2 regions of the Vogesella sp. AC12 genome follow, and region 1 is predicted to be linked to the other one. Evidence: predicted binding sites of a transcription regulator. Region 1 holds the regulator's gene; the other holds the start of a gene.

Region 1 (5,534 bases):
CGGTGTCGATCCGGAACAGGCCACCATCTTCATCCAGTCCAAGGTGCCGCAGCACGCCGAGCTGCACCTGGCGCTGTCGATGGTGACGCCGCTGGGCTGGCTGGAGCGGGTGCCGACCTACAAGGACCAGATGGACAAGCTGAACCACAAGGATCTGGCTACCTACGGCTTCCTCGGCTATCCGCTGCTGCAGGCCGCCGACATCCTGGTGTACAAGGCCGGTCTGGTGCCGGTCGGCGAAGACCAGGTGCCGCACATCGAGTTGACACGCGAAGTGGCGCGCCGCTTCAACAACCTGTACGGCCGCGAGCCGAACTTCGAGGAACTGGCCCGCGCGGCGGTGAAGAAGATCGGCAAGGCCGGCAAGCAGTTCGAGCAGCTGCGTACCCGCTACCTGCAGGACGGCGACGGCGAGGCGCTGCTGGCCGCGCGCGAGCTGCTGGCCGCCAGCCAGAACCTCGGCAACAGCGACCGCGAGCGGCTGCAGGGCTATCTGGAAAACAAGGGCAAGATCATCCTGCCGGAGAGCGAGGCCCTGCTGACCGAGGCGTCGAAGATGCCGGGGCTGGATGGCCAGAAGATGTCCAAGTCGTACAAGAACACCATCACCATGCGCGAGACGCCGGAAGAGGTCAGCAAGAAAATCCGCGCGATGCCGACCGACCCGGCGCGGGTACGGCGCACCGACGCCGGCAACCCGGACAAGTGCCCGGTGTGGCAGCTGCACGAGGTGTACAGCAGCGACGACACCAAACAGTGGGTGAAGGCCGGCTGTACCAGCGCCGGCATCGGCTGCCTGGACTGCAAGCAGCCGGTGATCGAGGCGGTGGTGCGCGAGCAGCAGCCGATGTTCGAGCGCGCCGAGAAGTATCTGGCCAACCCGAACCTGGTCAAGGAGATCGTGTTCGAAGGCTGCCACAAGGCGGAACTGGTGGCGCGCGAGACGATGAAGGAAGTGCGCGAGGCGATGGGGCTGGGTTACTGATCGCCGCCACAGGCCGCCTCGTTGCGGCCAACCTTGCAACACAAAACCCCCGTCGGTGGAAACCGGCGGGGGTTTTTGTCGGCCATGCGGCACAAGGTTGGCCGCAACATTGCGACCAACTGCTCAGTCGTTGAGGCCGAGGAAGCTGCGCAGGCGCGCCTCGATGATGCGCGGATTCTCGCCGTTGGCGATGGCGATCAGCCCTTCCAGCGTCAGCTCCTTGAGGTTGACCTCCAGGCTGATCAGGTTTTTCAGCTTGTTGGCGATCGGCAGCAGGAACAGGTTGGCGATGCCGACGCCGTACACGGTGGCGACAAAGGCCACCGCGATGCCGCCGCCGAGCTTGGACGGGTCGGACAGGTTCTCCATCACATGGATCAGGCCCAGTACCGCGCCAAGAATGCCCATCGTCGGCGCGTAGCCGCCGGCGGATTCCCAGATCTTGGCCGCCTGCTTGCGCGCGTGCTCGAAGATGCCGATCTCGGTTTCCAGCACGTCGCGGATGATCTGCGGCTCGGCACCGTCAACCAGCATCTGCAGCCCCTTGCGCACGAACGGGTCCTTCTGGTTGTTGATATAGCCTTCCAGCGATAGCAGGCCGCCGCGCCGCGCCGCCTGGCTCCAGCTGACCAGGTCGCGGATCAGTTTTTCCTGGTCGTGCACCGGCGGGCGCAGCACCCAGCCGGCCATGCGCAGGCCGGTGAGGAACTGCTTCGGCGTCGACTGCAGCATCACCGCGCTGAAGGTGCCGCCGATGACGATCATGAAGGCGGTGACCTGGATCAGCGAGCCGATGTGGCCGCCTTCCAGCGCTTGTCCGGCCAGGATGGCGGTCAGGCCGCCGATGATGGCAATGAGGCTAATTTTATCCACAGGCTATGGTTTCCGTAGGCGTGGCGGGTTCAGGTCCAGTCGCGCAGGCGCGTGCGCAGGCGCGCGATGGCCTGACTGTGCAGCTGCGAGACGCGGGATTCGGAGACGCCCAGCACGGCGCCTATTTCTTTCAGGTTGAGGTCCTGCTCGTAGTACAGGCTCATCACCAGCTGGTCGCGCTCCGGCAGCAGCTTGATGGCATCGATCAGCGCGCTGCGGAAGTGGTCTTCGGCGAGGTTGTCCAGTGGGGTGGCGGCGTCGCCGTCGACGATGTTGTCGATCTGCCTGCTGCCATTGCCTTCGTCATCGTGAAAGTCTTCGAAGTGCACCAGGGTCAGCCCCTTGCACTCCGCCAGCATCGCCTGGTAGTCGGTCAGCGGCAGCGACAGGCTGTCGGCGATCTCGCTTTCCGCCGGACTGCGTCCCAGCTGCTGTTCCAGCTGGTGGATGGCGCTTTCGATCTGGCGCACATTGCGTCGCGCCTGGCGCGGCAGCCAGTCCTCGCGACGCAGCTCGTCCAGCATCGCGCCACGGATGCGCTGGCTGGCGAAGGTTTCGAACAGCACGCCCTGCGCACTGTCGAACTGGCGCGCGGCCTCGATCAGGCCGATGGTGCCGACCTGGATCAGGTCGTTGATGTCAACGCTGGCTGGCAGGCGCGCCATCATCATACTGGCCAGCTTCTTGACCAGCGGCGCGTGCTGGTTGATGTCGATCGCGTCGGATTGACTATGCAGCTGATAGGCCTGCCATTTGTTTGCTACTGCCATATTTAATGACCTGTCAAATCTGCAAGCGCTTTGCTTGTCATTAAAAGATGTTCGAGATAAGTGCCGCGCGGGGTGTCGTCGTCGGGCGCGTGCCACTGCGGCAGCATCTGCGCCAGCTGCAGGTAGGCGTGCGCCGCCTCGCTGTCCGGAAACGCCTCCACCACCGGGCGCCGTAAAGTCTGACTCTTTCTGATGGTGTTGTCATCAGGGACGAAACCGACCCAGCGCAGGCCGACCGGCAGGTAGTCGCCGGCCACGCGCTGCAGGCGGCTGAAGATCGCCTGCGCCTCGTCAAAGTTGGCCGCACGGTTGACCAGCACGTTGAAGCGGCGGCGCGCGTAGTCCTGCGCCAGCCGTTTCAGTTGTGCGTAGCCGCCCATCAGGCTGTCGGAGGATGGGGTCAGCACCAGCACCAGGTTGTCGGCGATGCAGCACGGGCCGGGATCTTCGTTCAGCGGCGGGGTATCCAGCAGCAGTAGCGCCGCGTCCTGTTCCACCGACGCGAATTCGTTGATCAGGCGGCGCCAGATGCGCGGCGACAGCCGCGTGCGCTCGTCGACGCTGGCGGCGAGGTTGACCAGGGTCAGGCCGTGGCGGTTGCTGACCATCAGCTCGTTGAGATCGCCGAGGCTGACCGCGACGCTGCCCAGCGTGCCGGCGGCCGGCAAGCCGAGGCGGCGCGCCAGTTGCTGGCCGTTGCGGTGCTCGATCAGCAGCGGGCGTTGCCGTTGCAGCGCCAGTGCCGCCGCCAGCTCGCCGGCGACGGTGCTCTGGCCGCAGTGGTCGGCGCCGAAAAAGGCGAAGGACGGCGGGTAGTCGTGCAGCGCCTGGCGGCGCAGGCCGGAAGCCTGATCCAGCACGCTCATGACAGCCAGCCGGACTGCGCGGCATTGAGCATCGCCATTTCATCGCTTTCCGGATTGAACGGCGAGGCCAGCTGCGCGGCGCGCAGCGCGCGGTCGATCAGCAGCTCGGCATGGGCGGCGTGGATGTCTTCCGGCACGCGCTGGCCGTTGGTGACGTAGAACAGGCGCAGGCGGTGGCGGATGACGACGTCGAGCCCCGGCCCCAGCATCAGCGCCTCGTCGATCTTGGACAGGATAGCGCCGGCGAGGCCGTCGCCGCGATAGTGGCGCACCACGTCTTCCAGCGTGTGGCCGTCAGCGTTGGCGGCCAGCAACAGCAGGCGCTCCACCGGGCGGCCGGTCTGGTTGAACATGTCCAGCTGTGCCTGTACCCGCGCGTCGCGCTGGCCCATGCCGACGGTGTCGATCAGCACGATCTTGCGCTGCGCCAGATCGGCCAGCGTCAGCTGCAGGTCGCCTTCGTTCTGCACCGAGAACACCGGCACGCCGAGGATCTTGCCGTAGATGCGCAGCTGGTCCTGGGCGCCGATCCGGTAGGTGTCGGTGGTGATCAGCGCCACGTTCTGTGCGCCATGGCGCATGGTGGCGCGGGCGGCCAGCTTGGCGACGGTGGTGGTCTTGCCGACGCCGGTGGGGCCGACCAGCGCATAGATGCCGCCGCGCTCGATCGGGTCGTGCTGCGGGTCCATGCATTTCAGGTTGTGGATCAGCGCCGAGCGCGCCCACTTCTGCGCGACATCGCCTTCGTACTGCGGCGGCAGCTTCTGTGTCAGCTGGCGGATCAGCGTCGAGCTGAAGCCGGCGGTGAGCAGGTGGCGGAACAGCTCGGCACGGTTGGGCGTGCGCTGCTCCATGTCCGACCAGGCAAAACCGGCCAGCTGGCTTTGCAGCAGGCTGCGCAGCTGCTTGATCTCGTCGCCGATCTGTTTCAGTTCCTGCGCCATTTGCTCGCGCTCGGCATCGTTGCTGCTGGCAACGTTGCTGCTGGCAACGTTGGCCGCAGGCCGGGCCGGTGCCGCTTGCGGCTGTGGCGCCGCCTTCGGTGGCGGGCTGTTGCCCTGCACGTGGGCGAGGAAGGGTTTCGGCTCGGTGCTGGCTTTCGCCTGCGGTGGTGGCGGCGGTGTCGGCACCGCAGGCGCTTCCAGCGGCTCCACCGGCATCGCGTAGGTGCGGGCGATGGCGCGGTTCATGCTGCCGCCAGTGGCGGCGGGCGCGGGCACCGGAGAAGGTGTCGGCGCATTGCGCGGCGGGTGTTTCGGCTGCGACGGCGGTGTCAGCGTGGTGGCCAGCGCGGAAACATCGGCATCGGCGACGGCCATGATCTCTACGCCACCGCCCAGGGTAGGGCGGTTGGACAGGATCAGCGCATCGGCGCCCAGTTCTTCGCGAACCTGGCGTAGCGCATCCCGTGTTGTTTTGCCGTAGAACTTTCTGACCACCATGATGCGTTAGCTTTTGCTCCCCCCGATCACCGCAATTATACGAATGGATTTGCTGTCCGGTATTTCATTATGCGAAATCACGCGTAGCTGCGGCAGGGCGCGGCGCAGAAAGCGTGCCAGCAAAGGCCGTAATGCCGGTGGGGTCAATAATACGGGATTAAAGCCCTGGTTTTCGACTTGTTCCGATTGTTCCGCGGCATTGGCCAGCAGGTTTTCCGCCAGCCCCGGCTCCAGACCGCCGCCCTTGCTCTGTACCGCCTGCAGCAGGATGCCTTCCAGCTGCGGGTCCAGCGTCATCAGCGGCAGCTCCTGTTCGCCGGGGAACAGCTGCTGCACGATGGCGCGTGACAGCGCGGTACGCACCGCCGAGGTCAGCTCGTCGATGTCGGCGGTGACGCCGACGTGATCGGCCAGTGTCTCGATGATGGTACGGAAGTCACGCAGGTGGATGCCGTCGGTCAAGAGCTGCTGCAGCACTTTCTGCAGGGTGCCGATCGGCACCACCTTCGGCACCAGATCCTCGATCAGCTTCGGTGCTTCCTTGGCCTGATGGTCGATCAGCGCCTGCACTTCCTCGCGGCCGAGCAGCTCGGCGGCG
Region 2 (5,534 bases), on a different contig from region 1:
CAGCGGGTGCTGGCCGAACACGACGGCAATGTCTCCGCCACCGCCCGCGCGCTGAACATGCACCGTCGCAGCGTGCAGCGCATGCTGGCCAAGCGTCCGGTCCGCGATTGAGGCGCCGATCCGCCCGCCGCGGCGGGCGCCGGTAACGGTGTGTTCGTCGCCAAGAACCTGTGCACGATCTGCTGCGACCTGATATCAGTGGGTGATCCTGTATCGGCATTGGCCAAAACTTGGGTATCGATATCAGCATCAACAGTGCTTTTTGGGCCACGTCCGCCTTGCCTGACTTGGGCGCGCGGGATCGTGAACCGCGGCTAAGCCCCTGATAAAGCAGTGGACAAATTAGAGCAATTGCCTTAAATTGTGCGCTGCACTCAAGCCGAAAGGTTTTTGTGGTGTTAGCCCCTCGAAGCATCCGTCGGCCCCGTGCCGGTGTGGTGTTTCTTCCTCGTGTTGGCCCCTGTGGAAACCCTCAGGGGATTTTTTTTGCCTGCTCGCCGTGACCGGCCGGCCGCGGCACCTGCACCGAATACGCCAATGCGGCCAACCTTGAGACAAGGTTGGCCGCATTGTTTTGTGGGTGTTGCCGCTCATTCGTGCGCCGGTGGCGCGGCCTGCCGTGCGTGCGCTGGCAATAACGCCCGCAGCGCCCTGAGCCGTGGCGCGCCGCCGCAGACGACAGGCGCAACGCAGGCGTAGTGAAGGCGGCGCTTAGACTTGCAGCAGCCGCAGCACGTTCTGGCTCTGGCTGTTGGCCTGCGCCAGCATCGCGGTGCCGGCCTGTTGCAGCACGCTTTGCCGCGTCTGGTTGGCGGTTTCCTGCGCGTAGTCGGCGTCCATGATGCGCGAGCGTGCGGCGCTGGCGTTCTCGGTCGAGCTCTGCAGGTTCTGGCTGGCACTGTCCAGCCGCGACATCATGCCGCCAATCTTGGCCCGCTCCTGCGAGACGTAGTCCAGTGCCTGGTCGAGGTGGAAGATGGCGAACTTGGCCAGCTTGTCGAGATCGAGATCCTGCAGCCCGAGCGAGGCCACGTTCACCGCGCCGACCGAGCCTTGCAGCGTGTCGCCGGCATTGCTGCCACTTTGCACGGTAAAGAAGTTCTGCCCGGTGGCGCCGGCAATGTCGGGGAAATCCAGCTTGAAGCCCTGCAGCACGTTCTCGCCGGACAGTGAGGCGTTATTGTCGTCCAGCGCCGTTTCCGCGTTCAGCACCGTGCCGCCGTCGGCATCGGCACCGCCGACGGCGCCGGTGTCGGCATTGCTCAGGTCCATGCTGCCGATAAAGGCGGCGCCGTTGGTGTTCCACGAGGCGATGAAGGCGGCGCTGCTGGCCAGGTTGCCCTTGGTGGCGCTGTTGATCGCGGCGTCGAGCGTGGCGCCGCCATTCAGCGCCTGCATCACGTCCTTGATGCCGCTGCCGCCGGCCTGTTTCACCTGCTGGTGCAGGTAGCGGGTGGCGGCGTAGGCGGCCGAATAGTGCGCCGAGTCGCTGGCCCACGCGCCGCCGAGGTTATTGCCGCCGACCAGAGCGGCGGCACTGCCGGCCGCCGCCACGTCGCCGGCCAGGCGCTCGTCGGCGCCGTGGATGAATTCGGCGGTGCCTTCCATGAACCAGGTCGGCAGCGTCGCGATGTTCATGCTGCGTCCCATCACCGCGTGCACCATCTCGTGGGCGATCACGCGATCGTTGTAGAACGGGGCGCTACCGCCGTTGGGCAGGTTGGCCGGCGTGAAGTCGGCCATCTCGACATTGAGCGCGACGCCCAGCATCCTGCCGCCGCCGTCGGTGCCGGTGTAGCTGACCGAGGCCAGCGTGCCGCCCGGCGTGCCCGGATCCAGATTCACCGTCATGGTGGCGCCGTCGCCCTGGATACCGTAGAACTGCTTGATGCGGCGTTCCGACGCCTCCAGCCAGCCCAGCTGCAGGCCGTCCATCACCGCGCGCTTGTCGGCATCGCCGCCAAGGCTGGTGGTGGCTTGTGAAAACACCTGCTGGCCGTTGAATTCGGTCTCGCGTCCGATCTGGTCGATGCCCTGCAGCAGCTGGTTGGCTTCCGCCTGCAGTGCCTGCCGGTCGGGGCTGCTCAGCGTGCCGTTGGCGGCCTGCACCGACAGCTCGCGCATGCGTTGCAGCATGTCGCTGACCTTGGCCAGCGCGCCTTCGGTGACCTGCAGCATCGAGGCGTTGTCGGTGACATTGCGCAGCCCCTGGCGTTCGCCGCGGATTTTTGCATCCATGCGGCTGGCGCTGGCCTGGCCGGCGGCGTCGTCCATCGCGCTGTTGATGCGCAGGCCGGAAGACAGCCGCGCCAGGGTCCGCGTCAGGCTGTTGCTCGACTTCTCTAGTTGTCGCTGCGCATGCATGGCCAGCGTATTGGTATTGATTTGCACGAAGCGCGATCTCGCAGAGCGATGCTGGTGGCAAGGGATGATCCCTTATCGGCGTGGCGCGCTTGTTCTTGAGGGCTTTTGTTGCCGGATTATGGCTGTTTTGTATTTCCATGCCATTGTTTTTTATAGAAATACAAATGCATGGTCGATGTGCTTGCGGCCAACCTTGAGATAAGGTTGGCCGCATTGTTTTGGGGGCGTGACCGTGTTTACAGCCACTTGCCCGGGTTCATGATGCGCTGCGGGTCGAGCGCCTGTTTCACCGCGCGCATCACCGCCAGCGCCGCCGGGTCCTTGTAGCGCTGCAGCCAGTGGCCCTTGAGCTGGCCGACGCCGTGTTCGGCCGCCAGTGTGCCGCGCAGGCGGTGAACCTGTTCGTAGACGATGGCGTTGACCGCGTCCTCGTCGGCAAACAGTTCGGCATTGCCGGGGCGGGTGTGGCTGATGTTGTAGTGCAGGTTGCCGTCGCCGGCGTGGCCGAAGGCGACGATGCGCACGCCGGGGAAGGCGGCTTGCAGCGCCGCGCCGCAGGCGTCGAGAAAGGCCGGGATCGCCGAGGTCGGCACGCCGATGTCGTGCTTGATGCTGGGGCCGTCGCGCTTTTGCAGCTCCGACATCTGTTCGCGCAGCTGCCACAGCCGCGCGCGTTCGCTGTCGTTCTGCGCCAGCACGCCGTCGCCTAGGCCGCGCGCGGCCAGCCACTGCAGCAGCCGCTCCTGCAGGCTGGTGTTGTCGCCGCTGTCGGACAGCTCGACCAGCAGCGCCCACGGCGCCCGGAACGGCAGCGCGCCCGGCTGGTACTTATCGACCAGCTGCTGGCACACCTCGGACATCATCTCGAAGCTGGTCAGCCGGTCGCCGAACGCCGCCTGCAGCGCGTTGAGGGTGGCGATGGCCTCGTCAGCGCTGGCGACGCCGAGCAGCGCGGTGGCGTGCGCGGTGGGCTGCGGGAACAGCTTCAGCGTGGCGGCGGTGATCAGTCCGAGCTGGCCCTCGGCGCCGATGAACAGCTGCTTCACGTCCAGGCCGCTGGTGTCCTTGCGCAGCGCGGTCAGCGCGTCCAGCAGCTGCCCGTCCGGCAGTATCACCTCCAGCCCCAGCGTCAGCTCGCGCATGGTGCCGAAGCGCAGCACGGCGAGGCCGCCGGCGTTGGTGGACAGGTTGCCGCCGATCTGGCAGCTGCCCTCGCTGGCCAGCGATAGCGGGAACAGCAGCCCGGCGCTGGCCGCCGCCGCCTGTACCGCCGCCAGCGTGCAGCCGGCCTCGACGGTGATGGTCTGGTTGGCCGCATCGACGGCGCGGATGCGGTTCAGCCGTCGCAGCGCGATGACTAGCTGCCGGCCGCTGCCGTCCGGCGTCGCCGCGCCGCAGGTGGAGGTGTTGCCGCCCTGCGGCACGATGGCGATGCGGTGGGCGGCGCAGAAGCGCACCAGCGCTGCCACTTCGTCGCTGCTGGCCGGCAGCGCCACCGCCAGCGGCGAGCCGTGGTAGCGGCCGCGGTAGTCGGTAATGAAGGGCGCGATGTCGTGCGGCGTGGTCAGCAGGTTGGCGGCGCCGACAATGGCGGCCAGTGGCGCAAGCAGATCGGTCATGGGGTGGTTTCCGGTTCGGCACTGGAGTCGGAGTCGCAGCCGGTGCCGATCGCCAGATAGCGTCGCGCCAGCGGCGCGAACAGCGGCACGGCGACGGCGGGCAGCCAGCGCAGGTAGTGGGTGGGGGCGGTGAGCAGGCCGCAGTGGTAGCGTGCGGCCGCGGCCTGCCACTGCAGCGCCGGGCAGGCGCCGGCACGGTGGCGCAGCAGCAGCTTTGACAGCGGGCAGGGTGCGGCGGCGCAGCACACGCCGCAGCCGTTGCAGGCGGCGCCGAGCGCCGGTTTGGTCGGCGCGGCGCGGGCCAGCCAGATGCGCTGCGGCGCGCTCATGTCAGTGCCCACTCTCCGGCGCCATCAGCGCGTCCGGATGCTGCCAGCCTGGCCGGGCGGCGATGCGCGCCAGCCAGGCGCCGACCTGCGGCCAGGCTTGCAGGTCGATGCCGGCGTCGGCGGCCCACCACAGGTAGGCGCTGGCCGACAGGTCGGCGAGCGACAGGCCGCCGGCGAGCAGGTAGTCCTGCGTCGCCAGCTGCGCGTCCAGCACGTCGAGGTCGGCGCGGCAGCGTTGTTCCAGCCAGGCTTCGACTGCTGCCGGCTGCGGCTCGAAGCGGCGCGCGTAGCGCAGATTGGGCAGCGACAGCCCGATGCGGTTGCTCTCCCAGCTCAGCCATTCGCGCAGCGCCTGGCGCTCGCCGGGCTGGCCGGCCAGCACGCCTTTGCTCTCCGCCAGCCACTGCAGGATGGCGTTGGACTGCACCATCGCCACGCCGTCGACCACCAGCGCGGGCACCTCGTCCCAGCGGCTGGCGGCGCGGAAGTCGGCCGGACGCTCGGCGCGCGGGGTGGACAACGCGACGTTGCGGTATTCATGCGCGACCTTGCCCAGCACCAGCGCCAGCCTGATCTTGTAGCTGTGGCCGGACAGACGGTTGCCGTAGAGGATGAGACTGCTCATGGGGGAATCCTGTGCCAATACGGGCGTGGCCCGCTCAAGCCCCCGATGATACGCGCAAGTGGCGGCCTGGCGCTGCTCACCACACCTCGCCGTGTCCCCACACCAGGGCGCCGACGCCGACAGAGGTAGGCGTAAGGCCAGGCGAATGACAAGGTGGCGCCACGCAGGAGCGGGGGCGTGGCGCTTAACCGGTCCAGCCGCCGCGCAGCAGGCGGTAGCCCCAGGCCAGGATCTCGGCGCCGGCCCACCACAGCAGCGCGACATAGGCCCAGGCCAGCACGGTGACGACGTAGCCGGCCAGCAGCAGCGCGCCGTCGCGCAGCCGCAGCCCCCACGCCAGCAGCACCACCGCGGCGGCGGGCACCATATTGTCGAAGGAGATCACCGGCACCGGCACCATCATCGATAGCCCGGCCAGCGCCAGCATGCCGCCATTGAGGTAGCGGTAGTGCGGCGAGCTGAGCCGCAACAGTCGCGGCCGGCTGCGCGTCAGCAGGCGCTGGTTGAATTGTGCCAGCAGCCTTTGCAGGCGTTCGCCCAGCGCCGGCGGCAGGCGTCGCCGTGCCAGCCACGGCGGCAGCGTCACCGGCCGTGCCA

The links. Region 1 encodes FliA, which starts transcription of late flagellar genes. Its sites were predicted from a motif close to GCTAAAGNTNNNNNNNNNNCNGCCGATAAT; they were not measured.
Positions count from the first base shown of each region.
Region 2: a site for FliA is predicted at 2,436-2,465, ahead of NOM55_RS04135 (flagellinolysin). Genes of this name have one in related genera too.

Region 1 covers NZ_JANFNU010000006.1:107,973-113,506, reverse strand. Annotated here, with positions in the region: gene NOM55_RS11260 (tryptophan--tRNA ligase) at 1-985, shown strand, start outside; gene NOM55_RS11255 (flagellar motor protein) at 1,109-1,858, opposite strand; gene NOM55_RS11250 (RNA polymerase sigma factor FliA) at 1,888-2,628, opposite strand; gene NOM55_RS11245 (flagellar synthesis regulator FleN) at 2,631-3,494, opposite strand; gene flhF (flagellar biosynthesis protein FlhF) at 3,491-4,936, opposite strand; gene flhA (flagellar biosynthesis protein FlhA) at 4,943-5,534, opposite strand, start outside.
Region 2 covers NZ_JANFNU010000002.1:65,582-71,115, forward strand. Annotated here, with positions in the region: gene NOM55_RS04130 (response regulator transcription factor) at 1-111, shown strand, start outside; gene NOM55_RS04135 (flagellinolysin) at 712-2,391, opposite strand; gene NOM55_RS04140 (FAD-binding oxidoreductase) at 2,601-3,983, opposite strand; gene NOM55_RS04145 (hypothetical protein) at 3,980-4,312, opposite strand; gene NOM55_RS04150 (glutathione S-transferase family protein) at 4,314-4,937, opposite strand; gene NOM55_RS04155 (exopolysaccharide biosynthesis protein) at 5,122-5,534, opposite strand, start outside.